3 regions of the Brevibacillus brevis NBRC 100599 genome follow, and region 2 is predicted to be linked to each of the others. Evidence: riboswitches for the same ligand, from Rfam matches in the RefSeq annotation. Region 2 holds a riboswitch; each other region holds the start of a gene.
What was found. A riboswitch is a leader RNA that binds a small molecule or an ion and turns the genes downstream of it on or off. The one in region 2 is predicted to bind lysine.
Positions count from the first base shown of each region.

Region 1 (7,418 bases), 2.3 Mb from region 2:
ATGCCTTTTGGACATGCTTGTACGCAGTTTTGCGAGTTACCGCAATCACCGATACCGCCATCTTCCATCAAAGCTTCCAGACGCTCATGCTTGTTCATCATACCCGTTGGATGCTGGTTGAACAGACGAACCTGCGAAATTGCGAACGGACCGATGAAGTCAGACTTCGCATTCACGTTCGGGCAAGCTTCCAAGCAAACACCGCACGTCATGCACTTCGAAAGCTCGTACGCCCATTGACGCTCCACTTCCGGCATGCGAGGACCAGGTCCCAGATCATGCGTACCATCGATTGGAACCCACGCTTTTACGCGCTTCAGCGCATCGAACATGCGACTGCGGTCAATCGACAAGTCACGCTGTACAGGGAAGGTGCTCATTGGCTCAAGACGAATCGGCTGTTCCAGTTTATCTACCAGTGCCGAGCACGCTTGACGTGGTCTTCCGTTAATAACCATCGAGCACGCACCGCATACTTCTTCCAAGCAGTTCGATTCCCAGTTAACTGGAGACGTTTTTTGACCTTGTGCGTTGAGTGGATTACGTTGGATCTCCATCAAAGCACTGATCACGTTCATACCAGGACGGTAAGGGATTTTGAACTCTTCCTTGTACGGAGTGCTGTCAGGGCTATCTTGACGAGTGATAATCAAATGAATCAATTTTTCTGCCATGATCAGTTTCCTCCTCTCTTAATGCTTCTTGTCAGACGTATAGTCACGTTTACGTGGTGCGATCAGGGATACGTCGATGTCTTCATAGTAGATTTCAGGCGCAGTCGTTTCAGCATTGAACTTCGCCATTGTCGTCTTCATGAAGTTTTCGTCATCACGCTCAGGGAAGTCAGGCTTGTAGTGAGCACCGCGGCTCTCGTCGCGCTTGAGCGCACCAATTGTGATCGCGCGGGACAGTGCGAGCATGTTCCACAGATGACGGGTAAACGCCGCACCAGAGTTGCTCCATTTATTTGTATCGTTGATGTTGATTTTCTTGTAGCGTTCCATCAGTTCAACGATCTTATCATCCGTTTTTTGCAGACGGTCGTTGTAACGTACTACCGTTACGTTGTCAGTCATCCACTCACCCAGTTCCTTGTGGATCAGGTAAGCATTTTCTGTTCCGTCCATTTTCAGGATGCTGTCATATTTCGCTTGCTCTTTGCTTGTGAAGCCGTCGAAGAGCGTGGAAGACAGGTCATCAGAGGATTGGTTCAAGCCATTGATGTACTCGATCGCTTTTGGACCTGCTACCATACCACCATAGATCGCGGACAAGAGGGAGTTCGCACCCAAACGGTTTGCACCGTGCTGAGAGTAATCGCACTCACCTGCTGCAAACAAACCAGGGATATTGGTCATTTGGTTGTAGTCTACCCACATACCACCCATGGAGTAGTGAACCGCAGGGAAAATCTTCATTGGAACTTTACGTGGGTCATCCCCAACAAATTTTTCGTAAATCTCGATAATACCGCCCAATTTTACATCCAGTTCTTTTGGATCTTTGTGGGACAGGTCGAGGTATACCATGTTTTCGCCGTTGATACCCAGCTTCATATCTACGCAAACAGAGAAGATTTCGCGAGTCGCGATGTCACGCGGAACCAGGTTTCCGTAAGCAGGGTATTTATCTTCCAGGAAGTACCAAGGCTTACCGTCTCTGTACGTCCATACACGACCACCCTCACCACGAGCAGACTCGGACATCAGACGCAGCTTGTCGTCGCCCGGGATTGCAGTTGGGTGAATTTGGATCATCTCACCATTGGAGTAGATAACCCCTTGTTGGTACGCCGCAGATGCTGCTGTACCAGTATTGATAATCGAGTTCGTCGATTTACCGAAGATGATACCAGGTCCGCCTGTTGCCAAAATAACGGCATCCGCACGGAAGGATTGAATTTCACCGGAACGCATGTTCTGTGCAGTAATCCCGCGACAGGTTCCTGTATCGTCCAAAACGGCTCCGAGGAAATCCCAATATTCGTACTTGGTTACCAGACCTTCAGCTTCATAACGGCGTACTTGTTCGTCCAATGCGTACAAAAGCTGTTGTCCAGTTGTCGCACCCGCAAAAGCGGTACGGTGATGCTTGGTTCCCCCGAAACGACGGAAGTCCAACAGACCTTCTGGCGTACGGTTAAACATAACGCCCATACGGTCCAACATATAGATGATGCCAGGTGCTGCATCGCACATTGCTTTAACTGGCGGTTGGTTTGCCAAGAAGTCTCCGCCATATACTGTATCGTCGAAGTGCTCCCATGTGGAGTCGCCTTCCCCTTTGGTATTTACCGCTCCGTTAATACCGCCCTGCGCACAGACAGAGTGGGAACGTTTTACCGGAACCAGGGAGAACAGCTGAACAGGAACGCCTTTTTCTGCTGCTTTGATGGTAGCCATCAAGCCGGCCAAACCTCCACCGACAATGATCAGTTTACCTTTTGCCATGTGTTTTGTCCCCCTATCCCTACAAAATGAAAGCCGACATCGCACGCAAGCCGATGAAGGTTACAATTACGAATACGCCCAAAGTCAGGAATGTTGCAATGCGCTGGGAACGCGGCCCAACTGTAATTCCCCAGTGAACCAGGAACGACCACAGTCCGTTGGAGAAGTGGAAAGTCGTGCTAATAATCCCGATAGTGTAGAATACGATCATTGCAGGACTGCTCAAAATGTTTGCCATCATGTCAAAATCCACGTGTGCACCCATTGCTTTTTGGATACGGGTTTCCCAAACGTGCCAAACGATAAAAATGAGGGTAATGACTCCTGTAACACGTTGCCACAAGAACATTTGGTTTCGGAAGTAGCCGAAGTTCCCTACGTTTTGCTTTGCTTGGAACGCAATGTAGATACCGTAAATAGCGTGAAACAGGATCGGGAGGTAGATGAAAACAAATTCAAGCACCAATACGAATGGAACATTTTCAATCAAACCAACTGTTTGATTAAAAGCTTCGGCTCCACGGGTCGCTTGGTAGTTAGCTGTCAAGTGAAACAGCAGGAAGAGCCCGATCGGAAACAAACCAAGAAGTGAGTGGAGCTTGTGACTGAGAAAGCTATGGCCTTTCGCCATACAATGGTCCCCCTTTCAATGTATGTAACTCTCAATTTTGTGAAAAACGTCAAGCATCACCGCAAGCGGTCCAAAACGGCTTCGACCGTTTTGATAGACCTTTCCCCAATATCCTAACCCATTGCCTCACCCATTAGACATAGCAAAACCACCACGATCATTTTATGAACGGGATCTTGACGCTGTTCACAAAATGACTGCGTTCACTAGATCAAATGAATTTGTCGGAATGTGTCAAAATACGAGAAAAAGTTGGGCAAAACTATGACCAAATCCAATTGTACTCTTGTCGACACAGAGCGTCAAGACAATCAATGTACTAAATACATTGATAGAATAACTTTGTTTAGTCCAGCTATTTTTTCTATTCCGATGTCATGAATGCGTGTCCCTCCTCATAATCTAGTAAAGACAGGAGGGAAGCACATATGAAAGAGAAGGATCAGCTTGCAGCACTATTGCCGCCAGAGACCATTCCCTATGCAGAGAGAATGAATATGCCCTATCTTGGCTATCATCTTCTACGCGAAACGCTTACTAGCACCCTGCTAGGCGATAGTGAAAACCATATTCTCTATTGGATAGGAAAAAATATGGGTCGCCAAATCCCCATTCAATCTGCAACAGGCCCGATTATGCCTTTTATTCGGCTTGGATTAGGTCAGCTAGACGTCCTCGAGGAGAACGAGCAAACGATCGTCTATTCACTCAATCATTCCATTTTTAGCTATCAGTCTATAGAAAGACTAGGTTGCAGTCTTTCCTTTGAAGCCGGGATCATCGCAGGTATGATTGAGCAGTGGAAAGAAAAAGAAGCGTTCAGCAAAATCGAAATGGAAAGCCCTTCAGACATACGCATCTCTGTACAAGTGGCGTCATGAACAAAATGCCCCCTCTACCTATAAGAAGGGAGAGGGAGCATCTATCTTTTTATACTCCGTGCACAACCGCGGTTTCCTCAACATCCAGACCATAGGCCGAATGAAGACTGCGAACAGCCAGCTCTGTCAAAGCTGCTGGAATGACGCAAGAAACCTTGATATCAGAAGTTGATACCATTTTAATAGAAATTTCTTTTTCTGCCAGAACGCGGAACATTTCGGCAGCTACCCCTGGATTGTTGATCATTCCAGAGCCGACAATGGATACTTTGGTCAAGCTTTCCTCGAAATCGACTTTTTCAAAGCCAAGCTCTTCTTTGTTTCTGTCCAGCGTATCCAGTGCTTTTTTCAGGTCATCCGCTGCAACTGTAAAAGAAATATTTGTAACAGTAGCATCATAAGAGCTTTGGATAATAATATCGACGTTCACCTGATTGTCCGCCAGCGTATTGAACAGACGGGAGAGTGTCCCGACCTTGGCAGGCATGCCGACAACCGTGATTTTGGCTACATCTTCATCGTGTGCAACTCCACTTACTACTCTTCCTGTTTCCATGTTGGCAACCTCCTCAACGTACGTACCATCTTCGGCAGTAAAGCTAGAGCGGACGACCAGCCTTACCTTGTATTTTTTCGCAGCCTCAACTGACCTAGGATGAAGAACCCCTGCACCGAGGTTCGCCAGCTCCAGCATCTCATCATACGAGATCGTATCCAGCTTGCTCGCAGCTGGAACCATTCGCGGATCAGCTGTATAAACCCCGGACACGTCCGTAAAGATTTCGCATTTCTCAGCGTTCAAGCTGGCTGCGAGTGTAACCGCAGATGTATCCGATCCACCGCGGCCGAGCGTCGTAATTTCCCCTTCGTCACTGATCCCTTGGAATCCTGCCACGATCACCACACGACCACGACCGAGCTCGGATTGAATCCGCTCTGGATCAATCTGCTTGATCCGTGCTCTTCCGTGAATCGCCTCTGTGGTGATTCCAGCTTGCCAGCCCGTAAGAGAAATGGCATCGTAGCCTTTTGTATGCAAGGCCATCGACAAAAGCGCGATCGATACCTGCTCCCCCGTGGTCAGCAGCATATCCATTTCACGCTCGGATGGGTATGCGCTAATCTGCTTGGCCATGTCTACCAACACGTCAGTAGATTTCCCCATTGCAGAAACAACAACTACCACATCATGCCCTTCCTCTTTATAGCTGATAATTCGATCCGCAACTCGTAAAATTCGCTCAATGGTACCTACAGAGGTGCCTCCGTATTTCTGCACGATCAACCCCATGCGGCTTCTCTCCCTTTTTCTCATATCCAATATTGGTATTTATCTCGTATCGTATGGTTTTTCACTATTCTCTCTATAAGGAAAAGTCTTGCATTTTTATTTTACAAAAAAGGCACCGACAAGGAATAAGACCTGCCGCTGCCTACTGTTTCGACATACCGGTTCCTCCCTCCCAATACACGCGGACAACGAAGATTGACAGTTATCACCATCAAAACTCACATTGACACACCGTGAGATAGCTCTCCATCTGACAATTGGTCATTGTGCAGATGACAGTCCTGCATTTGTTCAACGCAGACCCAGCATGGAGAAAAGCGGGTTTCCCTCCACACTTCGGCGAATTCCCCTTTCCCGACCCTTCACAGATACCCGATCTCAGGGTGGTACTCTTGGTTTTCGCGCCTCTACCTCACTCCATAATGGAAGTGAGGCTAACTATTCTGTTTGAATCGGATTATATCATGAGTCTAAAAATGGATCAATTCCTTTTTAAAGGTTGTTCCAAAAGCCACACTGGCTATGTGTCCAGCTTACGCAGATGCCCAATGATTTCTTTTGCCAGCTTGTCGCCGATTCCCAATTGGCGGAAGTCTTCAACGGTCGCCTCGCGCATTTTTTTCAACGAGCCAAAATGAGAGAACAACAGCTTGCGCCGCTTTTCACCAATACCCGGGATCTCATCCAACTGCGAGGAAAGCATTGTTTTTGTCCGGGATTGTCTGTGGAACGTAATAACAAAACGGTGGACTTCATCCTGGATACGCTGCAACAAATAAAACTCATAGCTATCACGTCTAAGATTTACAGGCTCTGGCGGATCTCCGTACATGAGCTGAGCAGTGCGGTGCTTCTCATCCTTCGCCAGACCACAGACAGGAATATAGAGACCTAGCTCGTTTTCCAGCACGTCCATAGCTGCACTGATTTGGCCTTTACCACCATCGATCACAATCAGGTCGGGCATTGGCTGGTTTTCTTTCAGCAGACGAGAGTAACGACGGCGAACAACTTCGCGCATGGAGCCGTAATCATCTGGTCCCTCTACGGTTTTGATCTTGAATTTGCGGTATTCCTTTTTATCAGGGCGGCCGTCTGTAAACACAATCATTGCAGACACTGGCTCTGTTCCCTGAATGTTGGAGTTGTCAAACGCTTCAATTCGATGAGGAACCGGAATCCCTAAAATGTGACCGAGATTGTGTACCGCTTGGACCGTACGAGCATCGTCCTTGGACATCAGCGCGAACTTCTCCTGCAAAGCAATACGGGCGTTCTCGGTAGCCATCTTCACGAGCTCATGCTTTTTGCCTCTTTTCGGAGCATGGACTTTGATGCCCAACCACTCAGCCAAAAGCTCTGGCTCACTCTCTTGCGGGAGCAGTATTTCTTTTGGCAGCGCATTTTGCTTGTCGTAGTAGAACTGGCTCACATAAGACATGAAGTCCTCGGTTTCGCTTCCATAGTATGGAAAGGAAGTCGTCTGACGCTCGATCATCTTCCCTTTTCGCATATAAAACACCTGGATGCACATCCAGCCTTTTTCCACGGCAAACCCGATAATGTCGCGGTCTATCGTATCGGTGAACGTGATCTTCTGCTTCTCCATTACGGCTTCGATGCTCTTGATCTGATCACGATATTCCTTAGCTCGTTCGAACTCCATGTTTTCTGCGGCTTGCAGCATTTTTTCCGTGAGGGTTTGCTTCATTTCCTCATGGCCACCATCGAGGAACTGGCTGATTTGATCCACCAAACGCTGGTTTTCCTCTGCCGATACCTCGTACACACAGGGCGCAAGACATTGTCCCAAATGGTAGTAAAGACAAACCTGCTTGGGCATATTGCGACATTTTCGCAACGGATAGAGTCGATCCAGCAGCTTCTTCACCTCGGAAGCATCTCCGGCATTCGGATAGGGCCCGAAATACTTGGCTTTATCTTTTAATACCTTACGGGTAATCTCCAGACGTGGCTGCGCCTCATTCGTAATCTTGATGTATGGATACGTCTTGTCATCGCGGAGCATGACATTGTAGCGCGGGTCGTGCTCCTTGATCAGGTTGCACTCGAGAATAAGCGCCTCAATCGCTGAGGATACCACAATGTACTCAAAGTCCACGATCTCACTGACCAACAGCTGCGTCTTCCCGTTATGACTGCCT
Region 1 covers NC_012491.1:1,736,776-1,744,193, reverse strand. The annotation lists gene sdhB (succinate dehydrogenase iron-sulfur subunit) at 1-674, opposite strand, end outside; gene sdhA (succinate dehydrogenase flavoprotein subunit) at 693-2,450, opposite strand; gene BBR47_RS08750 (succinate dehydrogenase cytochrome b558 subunit) at 2,470-3,081, opposite strand; gene BBR47_RS08745 (YslB family protein) at 3,510-3,962, shown strand; gene BBR47_RS08740 (aspartate kinase) at 4,012-5,253, opposite strand; lysine riboswitch at 5,485-5,671, opposite strand; gene uvrC (excinuclease ABC subunit UvrC) at 5,774-7,418, opposite strand, start outside.
Region 1: it holds a riboswitch for lysine, as region 2 does, so the genes downstream of both, BBR47_RS08740 (aspartate kinase) here and dapD (2,3,4,5-tetrahydropyridine-2,6-dicarboxylate N-acetyltransferase) in region 2, are expected to answer to the same signal.

Region 2 (7,418 bases):
GATCCAAAAAGATCAGGGATAAGAGCGAAAAGAAGTCCTACTATATGCCAAAATTTGAATGGAAACATGGCGAGATCGGTATTGGTGCCAACCGGAAGCACAGTAATGGTACCATTTCCTCAGAAAATCGGATCGAGATCTTTTTCGGGGAAGAAGAGATCGCCAGCATCAAGCCCAGCAAAGGTGATGTCGACGATAGCGAGGGACTTGAATCACTGAATTTGAACAGGTATATCGATACGGATAAGCCTGGGGAATACAAGATCAAGGTAACGAATACGCTCAGCAATAAGACCTGCACGGTTATCAACTCCAAAAGAAAGTACACGAAGAAAAACGATGTAAATGAGCGTAATGAAACATTGACGCTTACCATTGAAGTGAAATAGTAGATAGGAAACCCCCTTGCATTTTGGCATGGGGGTTTTCGACTACAAGGGGAGGAAGCTCTGTGACAAATGAACAGAAGGTAATCTTGGAAAAGTTCGGCTTTCGGATCGAAGGAGAGCAAGTGAAACATTTGAAGCTGGGGATCGTAAGAAATATAAAAGAATTCGTCTGCCACGCCACGCCAGAAGAGTTGCAGGACTATATCAAGTCCATCTTGCGCAACCAATGTCAGTGGAAGCGAGGAGAATCTGAGTGAGCAGGCAGGGAGGTTGTTGGGGTTGAAAGAGTCTAGGGAGACATTGGTTACGGCCTTACGCGAAGTGGAGGACTGGGAGAAGGATCAGAACGACTTGTGGTTCTGGGAAAAGCTTGGCAGACTTCCTTTTGTTCTCTTGGATCGGATTACGCCTGCATTTGTTCAGGAGAAGCTGGGAAAAGCCGTAGATGAAATGGCAGCCTTTCTCGAGACAGGTGGGACTTATTTGGTGCAGGATGAATCCATATACAAGTGGTTTGACAAACGCTTAGAGGGATACGGTTCTTCTGTAATTGGCAAGGAGGAGATTGCTGCTGTACCGCTTACAATCATGAATGATGTCGCAATGGAGCTGAAGGATTCACGTGCGAATTTTGCCACGGTACAAGGTGCGACGACTGGCTTCGGGGGGATATTTACCCTTGCGATCGATATCCCGCTATTGATGGGGACATCCCTAAAAGTATTACAAGAGATGGCGCTTGCCTATGGCTATCGACCGGAAGAGAAGAGGGAGCGGCTGTTTGTCGTCAAATGCTTGCAATTTGCTTCATCAGACATCGTAGGGAAAAAAGCGATACTCGCTGAGCTCTCCCGCTTTGATGAACCAAGTGCGCAGAGAGAGGTAATGGCACAATTGCAGGGATGGCGTGAAGTCGTGGTTACGTACACAGAAAACTTCGGGTGGAAAAAGTTATTTCAAATGGTGCCTATCGCGGGTATTTTGTTCGGAGCGTATTTGAATCGCTCAACTGTAAAGGATGTCGCCGAAGCGGGGATGATGCTGTACCGCAAACGGCGCATCCTGGAGCGGCTGCGCGAGATTGAAAAGAGCATGGAGATTACACAGACCACTCCTCAGCAGTAAGAGCGTAGATGAGATGGTCCTCCCATACACCGTTAATTTGCAAATAGCGTAACGATAGCCCCTCCTGGCGAAAACGGTTTTTTTCCAAGACACGAATGGAAGCTTGGTTGCGAGGCATGACAGCCGCTTGTACCCTGTGTAGCCCAATATCCGTTAAAGCAAAGCGAAGGGCAAGATTTACAGCTAGTGTTGTATAGCCTTTGCCATTGCAGGTCTGATCCATGAAGTAGCCAATCGTCGCATTTTGCCATGCGCCGCGTGCGACATTCGACAACGCTACACGTCCAATCATCTTTTCAGATTCCCGGGAGAATACACCAAAAGCATAGGCAGTACCACGTTCAAAATCATTCTGTGCTTGTGAAATCTGTTCTTGCTGTGCTGGAAGGGTCAGAAATGAAGCGGGGCGGATCGGTTCAAATGGTTGGAGAAATTCATGATTACGCAGCCGAAGCTCTAGGAGCTCGGCTGCGTCTTGTTGGTGGAGAGGCCGTAACAGAATCTCGTCTGTATGTAGTGGCATGAGATCAATCCTCCTTAAAAAGTTGGATTGATAGTATAGCATGTGCCAGAGTATTTGGGAAACATCGATTAGCCGAGCAATTCAGCAAACGATACCCCGAATGCTTTGCAAGTTTCCACTTCTTTTGCTGTAGGAGAAAGCTCGATTTTCAAACCTTCCAGAGGAGTTTCTGCGCCACGCTCACTCGCCTTTTTCAGCAAAATATCAACAGCTGCACCGACATGCTCGTAAGCGGAATCGCAAGAGCCAAAAGCAACAACCTTTTTCCCACTAAGGTCAATATCGTCCATCTCCTCATAGAAATCCAGGCATTCATCTGGAAGTTCGCCATCGCCCCATGTGTAGGCACCAAGCAAGATTCCGTCGTAAGCCTCGAGTTCTTTTGCATTCGCGTCCATTACTTCTTTTATCTCCAGCTCAGCACCAGTTGAACGAATACCTTCTGCAATTGCTTCAGCAATTTCCTGTGTATTCCCTGTCATGCTCGCGTATACCATCAAAATGCTCATAAAACGTAAAACCTCCAGTTAGATAATGAGTATCATTCTCACAAATAAAATTAATGAAAATGAGAATCGTTGTCAATAACTTTTTTCATCTTGCCACGTTTCATTGATTTTGGTAGAGTTAAATAAAATTAATATAATGTACACTAAATAGAGGTGCGCCGAAGAAGAGTAAGCCTTTTCGTAATCTGCCAGGGGGCAGGAGAAGGAAGAAAGGCTAAAGCGCCGAAGCTTATGCTATGCCCCTACGTAGCACAGGCTGGGGTGTTTCATGAAAAATGAACATCCTGTCACAAGGGACCTTACATCTTTTTGTGGAGCGCTATTTATGATTTGCTTACGTAGTATCAAAAGCAATGAGATAGCGAATGCACTCATTGCTTTTTTTGATTTACCATGCTGTTATTTTGAGGAGGATGTAACAATGAACATGATGGATGCTAACGAAATTATCGCGTTTATTCAAAAAAGCGAAAAGAAAACACCTGTGAAGGTATATGTGAAAGGGAACCTGGAAGGAATCGACTTTGGTGCGAGCTCCAAAGCCTTCATTACTGGTCCGACTGGTGTTGTTTTTGGTGAGTGGAAAGAGATTGAGCCAGTACTCGCTGCTAACGCAGACAAAATTGAAGATTATGTAGTAGAAAGCGATCGTCGCAACTCCGCTATTCCATTGCTGGATACAAAAGGGATTCAAGCGCGTATTGAGCCAGGCGCAATTATCCGTGACCAAGTGACAATCGGTAACAATGCGGTCATCATGATGGGTGCTTCCATTAACATCGGTGCAGTGATCGGTGAAGGTACGATGATTGATATGAATGTTGTAGTAGGTGGACGTGGAACCATCGGGAAAAACTGCCACATCGGTGCTGGATCGGTTATCGCAGGCGTTATCGAGCCGCCGTCTGCACAGCCAGTTGTTGTCGAGGATGATGTTGTCATCGGAGCAAATGCTGTCATTCTGGAAGGTGTACGCGTAGGAAAAGGTGCTGTTGTTGCAGCAGGTGCTGTCGTCATTGAAGATGTACCTCCATACGTAGTAGTTGCGGGAACACCTGCACGTGTGATCAAGCAAATCGATGAAAAAACTCGTTCCAAGACAGAGATCAAGCAGGAGCTACGTCAGCTGTAAGGGAGAGAGTGCACATGGACTGGCGTTCGCTCGATGAACAATATATCGTCTCCTCTTATAAAAGAATTCCGATTGCCATAGAGAAAGGCGAAGGAAATTACTTGTACGATACGAATGGGAAGAGTTATCTCGACTTGTTTACTGGACTCGCGGTAAACGTTTTGGGGCATTCTCATCCGCGCATTGTACAGGCTCTGCGTGAGCAGGGAGAGCGCTTCTTGCATATTTCCAATGTATTTTTAAACAAGCCGGCTATTCGATTAGCGGAGCGTTTGGTTGCGAACAGCATCAGCGGTAAGGTGTTTTTCACCAACTCTGGTGCGGAGGCCACAGAGTCTGCGATCAAGCTGATTCATAAATGGACGAAAAACGAGGGAGCAGGTCGTGAAGGCATCGTTGTTTTACGCAACAGCTTTCACGGGCGAACACTTGGAGCAGTACGTCTGACGAGGCAGGCTCACGTCTATCAAGACTTTCCTCAGCCAGCTTTTCCTGTTTATGAACTGGATGTGGAGGACACGGCAGGATTGCGAGCGATTTGCCAGGAGGCAAGACCCGCTGCGGTCCTTATGGAGCCAGTCTTGGGTTCCGGCGGTGTCGTACCACTAACAGAAGCGTTCTTGCGAGAGGTAGCTGCCATCTGTGAACAAGAAGGCATGCTCTTTGTCATGGACGAAATCCAGACAGGAATGGGCAGAACAGGAAAGCTGTTTGCTTATGAGCATGCAGGCGTAACGCCAGATCTCATCCTATTCGCCAAAGGCATAGGGGGAGGGCTTCCACTCGGCGGTGTCATCGCTGGTCCAAAGCTGATGAACCAGTTCAAACCGGGGGATCACGGAACGACATTTGCACCATCGCCATTGTCTGCTGCCCTGGGGAATGTCGTGTTGGACGAATTGCTTAATCCAGCCTTCATCCCTCATGTAGAAGAAGTGATTGCGTACCTGTGGTCGGGTTTGGAAGCGTTGCGAACGCGTCTTCCAGATCAACTGCAATCTCTTCGCGGAAAAGGCTTGATGGTTGGAATTCCGCTCTCTTCCACCCCGGAAGAGGTAAGCCACTTGCAGCAAGCATTGCTTGACGAAGGAATCCTTGTAGACGTGACGCAGAAAACGATTGTTCGTCTGCTTCCGCCACTGACGTTGACAAAAGCCGATGTCGACCGTTTCCTTGCTGTGTTTGAAGAGCAATTAACAGCAAGAACAGGTTCGAAAAAGGAGGCGTAGACCATGACGACTTCCTTGTTTACACAAATTCGCCGAGATTTGCACCAAATACCGGAGCCAGGCTTCGCGGAAGTGAAGACGCAACAATACTTGCTCGATTATTTGAAAAAGCTGCCTCAGGAGCGAATCGAGATCAAAACGTGGCGGACAGGCATTTTGGTCAAGCTGGCAGGAACAAAGCCAAAACGACTAATTGCCTGGCGGACGGATATGGATGGCCTACCGATCGTAGAGGAAACGTCCTATCCGTTTCGATCGCTTCATGAAGGGTATATGCATGCTTGCGGCCATGACATGCATATGGCAATCGCTCTTGGCCTCCTGACGCATTTTACTGAGCATTCGATCGCAGATGATTTGCTGTTCCTCTTCCAGCCGGCAGAAGAAGGCCCTGGCGGTGCTTGGCCGATGATGGAAAGTGAAGAGTTTGCAGAGTGGCGACCGGACTGCATTTTTGCCCTGCATATCGCGCCAGAATATCCGGTTGGTCAAATTGCAACAAAGCCAGGAATTTTGTTTGCCAACACTTCTGAGTTGTACATTGATCTGGTCGGCAAAGGGGGGCATGCAGCCTTCCCTCACAAGGCGAATGACATGGTGGTTGCAGGAAGCCATCTGGTGACACAGCTTCAATCGATTATTTCGCGCAATATCGATCCATTGGATTCTGCCGTCGTAACGATTGGCAAGCTGGAGAGCGGGACGAAGCAAAACATTATCGCGGAGAAGTCCAGGCTAGAAGGGACGATCCGAACCTTTTCGATGGAATCGATGGCACTTGTCAAAAGCCGCATTGAATCTCTCGTAAAGGGAGTGGAAATAGGCTTTGATTGCCAGGCAACGATTGACTATGGCGTTGGCTACTGCCAGGTTTACAACGAGGAGCAGCTAACGACAGACTTCATGCAATGGGTACAGGAGCAATGTGATGATGTAACTCTCATCACCTGCAAGGAAGCTATGACCGGAGAAGACTTCGGGTACTTTTTGAAAGAAATCCCCGGCTTTTTATTCTGGCTGGGTGTGCAAACGCCATACGGCTTGCACCATTCCAAAATTGAGCCCAATGAAGACGCGATCGAGGTTGCTATTCGACTGGTCTCCCGGTATTTTACTTGGCTTTCTCAACAGGAGTAGCAGGTGTCAGGAGCAAAAAAAGAGTGGCTGGATAGCCGCTCTTTTTGCTGTGTCATTCCCAGCTGTATTTTGGTCAAGAGTAAGAAGTAGTTACTAACATCTCTGTGTATAAGTCTTTCTTCCTAAGGTTTTTGTGCTTGTGGATAATGTGGATATTGTTGAAAAAACTTATCAGGGCAGCACAACTATTTCCTTTTCCAAACGTATAAACTAGGGAGAAGAAATTCCGGAAAAACAAGCGCTGCCGCGCACACATACAGGAGGATTATTGACATGAAAAAAGCATGGTTTTCGGCCTTGTTGGCGTTGACTGTAGCAGCAGGGGTGGGGAGCACTACTGCGCTGGGAGAAGGTGCGATGCGCGTATTTTTCGGTGCGGAAACTGTAGCGAGTGAAATGCCAGCATCCAAGGCTGAATCTGTAGAATCAATAGTGAACAAGCTCGGTGGTTTCGTCGATTACGATCAGCAATCTGGCAAATTGCAAGTGATTAAGCCAAACGTAAATATTATTGTGGTCGAAGGGATTCAGCAGACCCGCAATAAAAATGTCGTTTTCAGCAACCCTGTCAAAGGATACAGCGATAAAAATGTCCCTCGTACGTTTAACGTTTTCGTAGAGGTTGATGACGCGCCTATCGCCAAAGACTTGCGCATGCAGCTCGTGTTGGTCGGACCGGACGGCAAAGAAGTGTCTAAAGGGAAAGAGTGGAAATACTCCACACAGAATGCAAACAGTTTTTATTTTTCTGAGCCTTTTGTATCTACGAAACTCGAAGCATACGGCACTTATAAAGTACAAGTTCAAATGAAATCAGAGAAATTCACTTCTTATGTAACCGTCGGTGAAAATACATTTACAGTTGGACGCTAAAAATTATGGCTTGGATGCGTTTCCACTTTACATGTCCCCGTGCTATAATATACGGAAAAGCCAATATACTTGGTAATAGCAAGTAAAAGAAAGGAACGATGGGAGCGAATGGAGACAAATCCCCCGCGATCGTCCACGGATGTAGAAGGCCCGAGTATACGCATTGCCTGGAAAGATGAGCAGTCCATTCAGGCAGAGTGGAGCATGACGAAGGAGTTCGAGCAAGAAATAGAGCGAAAGTTTGCTATTCCATTTGCTGAACTGCCTTTTGTCCTACGCCTTTTTGATGTGACGTACCGCAAAGAGATCCGAAATGATGGCACTGACCTTTACACTGATTTTGATATCAACCACCGTTCTTCCGAATGGATTTTGTACGGAGTCACGCAAGGATTGGAATATTGCGTCGATCTGGGAATTCGGATGGTGGACGGAAGGTTTTATTCGCTGTCCAGGTCTCAAATGATTTGATCAACGTGCTCAAGCAACGTTACGACTGAG
Region 2 covers NC_012491.1:4,085,112-4,092,529, reverse strand. The annotation lists gene BBR47_RS19585 (hypothetical protein) at 1-389, shown strand, start outside; gene BBR47_RS19580 (hypothetical protein) at 452-646, shown strand; gene BBR47_RS19575 (EcsC family protein) at 660-1,514, shown strand; gene BBR47_RS19570 (GNAT family N-acetyltransferase) at 1,489-2,037, opposite strand; gene BBR47_RS19565 (flavodoxin) at 2,106-2,546, opposite strand; lysine riboswitch at 2,687-2,876, shown strand; gene dapD (2,3,4,5-tetrahydropyridine-2,6-dicarboxylate N-acetyltransferase) at 2,968-3,678, shown strand; gene BBR47_RS19555 (aspartate aminotransferase family protein) at 3,693-4,907, shown strand; gene BBR47_RS19550 (N-acetyldiaminopimelate deacetylase) at 4,911-6,044, shown strand; gene BBR47_RS19545 (hypothetical protein) at 6,318-6,917, shown strand; gene BBR47_RS19540 (DUF4912 domain-containing protein) at 7,026-7,388, shown strand.

Region 3 (7,418 bases), 2.9 Mb from region 2:
TTCTTGGGAGTTCAACCAGTACTGTCTTTGCAAGCTCTTCTTTTGCGCTTTGATCTTGGCGTCTAATGATTGGACTTCGAAGAAAGCTTTATGTACTTGCAATTGAACGGTGTTTTTTTGCGTATTCAGGGCGACTTCATCGGCAACCACTTCTTTGATCGCTTTGGCGGCGTCTTCGAATTTCTTTTTTGCATCAGCCAGAGTTATGACGTCGGATTTTTTGATTTCTTCCTTTTCTCTTAGTGTGATGGATGTTTCGTACTTCGTTATATCTAATTCAATTCGAAGCAGCTCCAGATCAACGCTGTTCTTTATTGCCTGTTCGACTGCGAAATCTAGCGACAAAGGGGAAACATCCGTCTGTTCCGCAGTGGCCACGAGTGGAGCAGCCAGAGCAAAATGGGCACCACCTGTAAGGAGAGAAGTGACTAAAGTTGTACTATAAATGTGTTTGAAGAGCCTGGATTTCATGGGGCAACCTCCTGATTATATATAAAAGAATTTGATAACGATTCTCATTATCAAATCCATGAAAAGTATATATTTCCAATACAATTTCGTCAATAAAAAAATGTTTTTCACCACGTTCTTGGCCAGAACCCCAAAAGAAATCCCCTTCCGGAAAAAGGCAAAGTGAGCAACTGCCAGTTTCCCCAAAGGGGATTTGTTTTTCATAATGGGAAAAGTACTATTCTTTGTCCCTGTTTTCTTTGTTTTCCGTAGCCGACTTGGCAGTTTGGTTCAATGTCCCTTCCTTTGGCGTAAGGGAGTAACCATGCATATTGCTTCCGTTATAACCCATGTCGGGCTTTTCCTGTGAGGTACGATCAGTCATTTGCTTCCCCCTTATTTTGTCCAGTGGACGTAGAGTCTTGCTGCACATACGGATTGTCGACGTCATTTGGTTCCTTGTCCAGATTGGTACGGATTGCGAGCATTGGACTCGTGGGAGGTTGAGCGATCAGTCTGTCATCCAGTTGCTTGAAATCAGGCAGGTCGTTTTCGCGATTGTCAACCATGTTCGTCTCCTCCTTTACGGGTTAGTATATCCACCACCTGCCTGTACATTTCCTTAAATGGAAAAGCAACGGGACCCGGACTACACCAGAAAAAAACAGCCCAAGTCCCAGAAAGTTCGGGAGGGGCTGTGCCGATCATCTTTGTGCAGTTAACTCGTTTTCTTGGCCAGGCTCTTCATAAAAGAAGCAAGATTCGTTTGTAGCAATGGTGTGATCGCTGAAAAGGAAGCATTTTCAGTGAGCGTATTCATTTGACGAACAAATTCAGTGGTGTCCTTTGTATTTACATTCTCGAAGCGGTTAGTGATTTTTGTGTTTTTTAAATCGGAGAGAAGCGTAGCTTGTTCGTTCCGGTATTGTGTGATCCAGTCTGGACGATGTTGCAGCTTTTTGACGAATTGAATCAGCATGCTTACTTTCTCTGTTGGATTGGTTGTGGCCGCTTGCATTTTTTTGTAGGCTTCTGGGTCATACCGCTCCATCAGCTTGGATGGATTAACATAGTCGTTCGGCGCCCCTTGTGGTTTCTGCGGAAGCTCTACGTAACTGACACTGCCAGTTGCAGGGTCAACCTTTCGTGTTTTGGCAACGCCTGCGAGCAGATGGAGGGTATCCAAAAATTCAGCAGCATTTTTCTCATCAGCCATGTATTGGTCTGCCAAATATTTGCCTTGGGTTAAACCGACTTCTACCAAAGCAGCTCTTTCTTCATCGGTGTAGGTGGATTGGGAGTTGAAAAAGTTTTGCTCCAGGATGTGGTCAAAGGCTTTGCGAGCCTCGGGTGGCTTATCTGCGAAAATTTTATCCAAACGCTCATTAATCTCAGTGCTAAAGAAAAATTGGACGCTGTGATGTTCGATGGCATCAGCAGGTAGCTCGCGTGCTTTGTGTGAACGAAGGTCTACCGTATCGGGCTTGGGCAATCCCAGACTAGTTCCCGTCACCATTTTAGGTGCAGTTTGGCTAGTTGGGAGCTGGGGGGTTAGGTAGCGGGAATACGATTGGATTTGCATGTTCTACTCTCCTCACATGGATTCATGTTCAGTCGTGAAGGCAGGAGATCATGTTTACCTTTTATCAGATGACTAGTATGAGTTGTGAGAACGGAAGGAAACGGATCTCAATTGCTTCTTTTCTATACTATCGGCTATTGTGGGGCGGTTTTTAATAGGTTGGCAAATATGAAAAAGGACTCCCGTTCAGATAACGGAAGTCCGTATTTTTCTTCGATTATTTCGTGTGCTCATCCATGCTGAAGTCTACTTGTTCAAGAGGGACGACCTTGGTCTTTTGCGTGATTTTATAAGCGAGCCAAATGAATAGGAAGAGTGGCAGGCCAATGTAAGAGACCAGGACGCCATACCAGTCGACCGTTCCCCCGATGAATGCGGAGTAGTTTTGCCCAAAAATAACGATACAGCAAATGATGAAGGCAAAAATCGGTCCAAACGGGAACCACTTTGCCCGATAAGGCAATTCGCTTAAGTCTCGGCCCTGAGCGATAAACGCTTTGCGGAAGCGGTAGTGACTAATGGCAATTCCCAGCCAAGCGATGAAGCCTGACATACCGGACGCATTCAAAAGCCATACATACACTTCGCCATCCCCAAACAGAGAGGACAGAAAAGCAAGGGCGCCGATGAGCGCAGTCAAGATCAAGGCATTGATTGGTACACCGTTACTTGTTACTTTTGCGAACCATTTTGGTGCTTTTCCTTCCTTCGCCAAGTTCCACAGCATGCGTGTAGAGGCGTACATGCCAGAGTTACCAGCAGACAATACAGACGTGAGAATAACCGCGTTCATGACGGATGCTGCAAAAGCAAAACCGGCATTTTCAAATACTATCGTAAACGGACTGATCGCAATATCCGTAAGGTCGCCACTGATCAGATTTGGATTATCGTATGGAACCAGCAACCCGATGATCAAAATAGCGAGGATGTAGAAGAGCAGGATGCGCCAAAAAATTTGACGGATGGCCTTTGGAATATTGCGGGCAGGGTCTTCGCTTTCCCCAGCTGCTACACCAACCAGCTCTGTTCCTTGGAAAGAGAATCCGGCAATCATAAAGACACCGAGCAGGGCCATGAAGCCGCCATTGAATGGCGCGTCGCCTTTGGTGAAGTTTTGGAAGCCAACTGCTTGACCACCCATAATGCCAAAAATCATCAACACACCGACAATAATAAAGATGATAACCGTTACTACTTTAATCAAGGCGAACCAATATTCAGATTCTCCATAGGCTTTCACAGACAGGAGATTCAAGGCAAACAGCAATCCGAGGAACAAAGCGCTCCACACTATCGCTGGGGTATCCGGGAACCAATATTTCATAATGAGTGCAGAAGCTGACAGCTCGACGGCAATGGTAATCGCCCAGTTGTACCAGTAGTTCCAACCGAGAGCAAAGCCGAGAGATGGATCGACGAACCGTGTGGCATACGTCGAAAACGAACCGGAAACAGGCATAAAGGCTGCCATTTCACCCAAGCTGGTCATTAAAAAGTAAACCATGATACTAATAGCGAGATAGGCGACTAAAGCTCCACCTGGTCCGGCGGAATGAATCGAGCCTCCACTCGCGAGAAACAATCCCGTCCCAATCGAGCCGCCGATGGCGATCATCGTCAGGTGTCGGGCTTTCAAACCACGTTGCAATTGATTTTGTGACATAAGCTACTTGCACGACCTTTCTTGATTTTTGAGAAGGAAGGTCGGAAATTAAAAAACCGCCATAGCCAAAAAAATGGCATAGGGCGGTATCATCCAATCCCCACCAAGCCTTCACTGAAGATAGCTCACCACGTTTGCTTGGCATGCAAACGTGACAGTTCTGCCCCTTTCGAGTACAGCCCCAACCCAATCGCACAGAGACGCGATATGAGCTTCGGCGGATTTTCCTTACCTGGAGTCATTGATTTTCTCTGAATCTCGTACAGGATGATATAAAAGCCGCGACCTCTATCCCCACCGTGAAAGATGAGGATAACATGTATGAAATTATGTGATTTAACAACTATAAAGGATTGTTCGGGATTAATCAATGTGAAATTTTGTTATTCAAATGAGCGTCTGGTGGGCCAGGAGCCTTGCAGCTTGCGAACTTGGACGATTTGTCCCGTATGAAACGCATCATGCAAGACAAGACTCATTACGTTTTGGTAAATGGGTGTATAGGTAGCCATCTGGTTTAACTCTTCATCCGTCAGCAAGGAAAGCTGTTCATGAATGTGGCGGTGGACGCTTTCCATTTTCAAGAGGGTAGCTTGCCAAGCGTCTTCGTCAGCGGGACCACCGGATGGGGTGAAGGTATCATCGTTCGTCTCCGCGGAGCCAGGGAATTCGGTGCCCAAAAGACGATGCAAGAGGCGTTCTTTGTAATAAAGAAGGTGGCTGACGTTTTCCCAGATGGTGTTGGCTGCTTCTCCCACAGGGCGCCAGCTAGCCTCCGCTGCTGATATCCCGGAAAGCGCTTCTTTTAGGGGTGGATACCAGTCTTCCTTGTCATACGCACATTCCCATCCGTGCAAAAGCAATTCCTTCCGATTCATACGCTTCCTCCTCGTCTGTGAAACAGATTGATGAAACGCTATAATAGCAATAAGAAATGAAATTGTAACTGGTTAATCTAGTTACGGTGGTTACGAATAAAGATTACCATATCCTGTATGGTCATACAAGAGGGAAAAATGAAGGGTTTCGTCAGGAGAGTGGATGACATGGACTGGCTTTGTATCGATTTTTTAAATAGTGATTGGCGGGATTGGCGCGGTTCTGGTCGTTGGGAAAATCGCCTAGAGAACCAGGAATGGCTGTCATCCTTTTTGCAAACATACAACCTAACCGCTCCGCTGCCGATGAATGAGGCGTATGCCGCGTCTCTTTTGCAATTGCGGGAGCGTTTGAGACGTATGCTGGAAGCCGTTGTCCGTGGAGACCGATTCCAAGAGGAGGACCTTGCGGAATTGAACAAAGTGTTGGCTCTCGCCCCTTTTCATATACAGGTGTTGTATGTGGATGAGGAGGGCGGCTACAGGCAAAAGCAATCCAGTCAAGCAGAGGGATGGCCCCTCGTCATGGCACAAATTGCGGCTTCTTTCGCGGAGCTGCTTGCCCCGCAGCATCTGGAGCGAATCAAAATATGTGACAACGAGGATTGCCGCTGGGTGTTTTATGATGAAAGCCGCAACCGGGTGCGCCGCTGGTGCGATGACAAAATGTGCGGAAACCTGATGAAGGTGCGCCGTTTTCGTGAGCGGAAAAAGGAGAAAGGGTGATGCGCATAGGCTCACCCTTTTTATCTGTTCGTTATGAAGCTGGGGTCAATTGGATCAGCTGAGGGTAGATGGTCGAGCCCGCTGCTACGATGCCTGTGCTTTTCCAGCAAAAATCATTCCCCTGTGTATCCGTAATTTTGCCTCCGGCTTCCTGGACCAGAAGGGCACCAGCCAGCCAATCATACACCCCTTCACCGTATTCCCAGTAACCGTCGAGTCGTCCGCACGCCACATAGGCCAGATGGAGTGATACCGCGCCTTGCATGCGGATGGCAAAAGCTTCTGGCATCACTCGCGTCAAGGAATTCGCTGTATACTTTCCGACCAAGAGGTTCATCGGCTCAGAGGAAGCAAAGAGCGTCCCTAGAATGCACTCACTCAGAAGCGATTTGGATGAGGTACTAATTTTTTGTCCGTTTAAAAAAGCTCCACGCCCGTCAATTGCTGTAAATAGTTCATCACGGCATGGATCATAGACAAAAGAAACAACCGTGCGTCCTCCGTCAATCAGGCAGAGGGAAGTAGCCCACATCGGCATTTTTTGTAGAAAGTGAACGGCTCCATCGATTGCATCTATCACCCAATAAGGACTTGTGAATTCAGGCTTTTCCTGTGCACCCAGATCGAATTCGGCGTCAGAGAATTGATAGGTGGGGAACCGCTCGGATAATGAGCGCTTTAATCGAGCTTCAACCACGGGATTCACCTCTTCAAAGCGTTTAGCCATTGCTTCCTTGCTGTGGCAGGGCGCGCCTTTTTCAAATTCCACTAGCAGCTCCATTCCAGCACTTCTTACCAGTTCCTCGCAAAATTGCACATCTTGTAGATTCATAACAATTCCCATCCCTTCTCTTTTTTGGTGAAAATTAGGTAGTATGTTTGAATACTACTATATAAAAATCAGCTCGTCAACACCACGGAAATATCGAGATTCACAATTTATGCACATGTGCAGCGTGTTTGAGACATAATAAGTAGCATCATACATAGGGGCGGAAACGAGGTGGGCAGGATGAGTCAAGCGCGTAAAAAATGGTTCCAGGCACTCGTATTGGTGACACTTGCAGCGATTTGTCTGGCTATATGGTATTTGCAGCCATATCAGCCCGATCAGGCAGCACTAACGGCCATGCAAGGCGGTGAAGGGATAACAGTCATGGATACGAATGACTGGATTATCTTCCAAGGCGGGGAGTCACGCGAACCGGGACTCATCTTATATCCGGGAGCACTCGTCAAACCGGAGAGCTATGCACCGATTGCCCGTTCCTTGGCAGGCTCCGGCTACCATGTTTTTCTCGCACGAATGCCGCTGAATTTGGCTGTAAGTGATATGACGAGAGCGACACAAGTATTAAAGGCGTATCCGAATAAAACGTTTGTCATCGGAGGACATTCACTCGGTGGTACTATGGCAGCTCAATTCGCAGCAAACCACCCGGACAGAATCAACGGCGTGTTTTTACTGGGAGCGTATCCAAACAGTCAGGGGAACCTAAAGAAGGTGAATTTGCCTGTGCTGTCTTTGCTCGGGTCTCGCGACGGTGTGATTAATATGGAAAGGTTTGAGGAGAGCAAGCAATATTTGCCGGAGCGTACGGTGTACATGACGATAGAAGGGGGAAACCACTCCCAGTTCGGAAGCTATGGATCGCAGGAGGGTGACAAGCCCGCTGCCATTACTCCGCAAGAGCAGTGGCAGCAAACGGTGGCAGCAATCAAGGATTGGCTGCTTAATGATGTCACGATGATGAACGTGGAATAATCCCGGATACAACACCTGTAATGCGAATATTTTCCGAGGGGAGTAGCATGGGCGTGTCTTGCTCGCGTGTGGTTGTAAACAGACATTCCAATGGATTGACGTCTGCTGCGATGCGCACAAGGAACTGTCCCTCCTGTCGGATCAACACAGGTCTGTCTTTTACAGGCTCCATCGAAAAGTCTGAGATCAAGAGGGCGTCTCCAGGAAAAATACCGAGACCACTAAGGCCGTCATCCCGCATGATGAGAGCAAAGCGGGCCACATGATAGCTGGCTACCTGCAAAGAGGGTAACAGCGACAGCTCCTCGTCTTGTTCCAAGGCGAGATCAAAAAAATGAGTCGTGTATGCAT
Region 3 covers NC_012491.1:1,151,884-1,159,301, forward strand. The annotation lists gene BBR47_RS05940 (TolC family protein) at 1-471, opposite strand, end outside; gene BBR47_RS31175 (hypothetical protein) at 689-835, opposite strand; gene BBR47_RS05950 (hypothetical protein) at 828-1,019, opposite strand; gene BBR47_RS05955 (hypothetical protein) at 1,169-2,032, opposite strand; gene BBR47_RS05960 (amino acid permease) at 2,250-3,698, opposite strand; lysine riboswitch at 3,812-3,997, opposite strand; gene BBR47_RS05965 (DinB family protein) at 4,082-4,576, opposite strand; gene BBR47_RS05970 (CGNR zinc finger domain-containing protein) at 4,745-5,302, shown strand; gene BBR47_RS05975 (inositol monophosphatase family protein) at 5,334-6,134, opposite strand; gene BBR47_RS05980 (alpha/beta fold hydrolase) at 6,315-7,067, shown strand; gene BBR47_RS05985 (hypothetical protein) at 7,045-7,418, opposite strand, start outside.
Region 3: it holds a riboswitch for lysine, as region 2 does, so the genes downstream of both, BBR47_RS05960 (amino acid permease) here and dapD (2,3,4,5-tetrahydropyridine-2,6-dicarboxylate N-acetyltransferase) in region 2, are expected to answer to the same signal.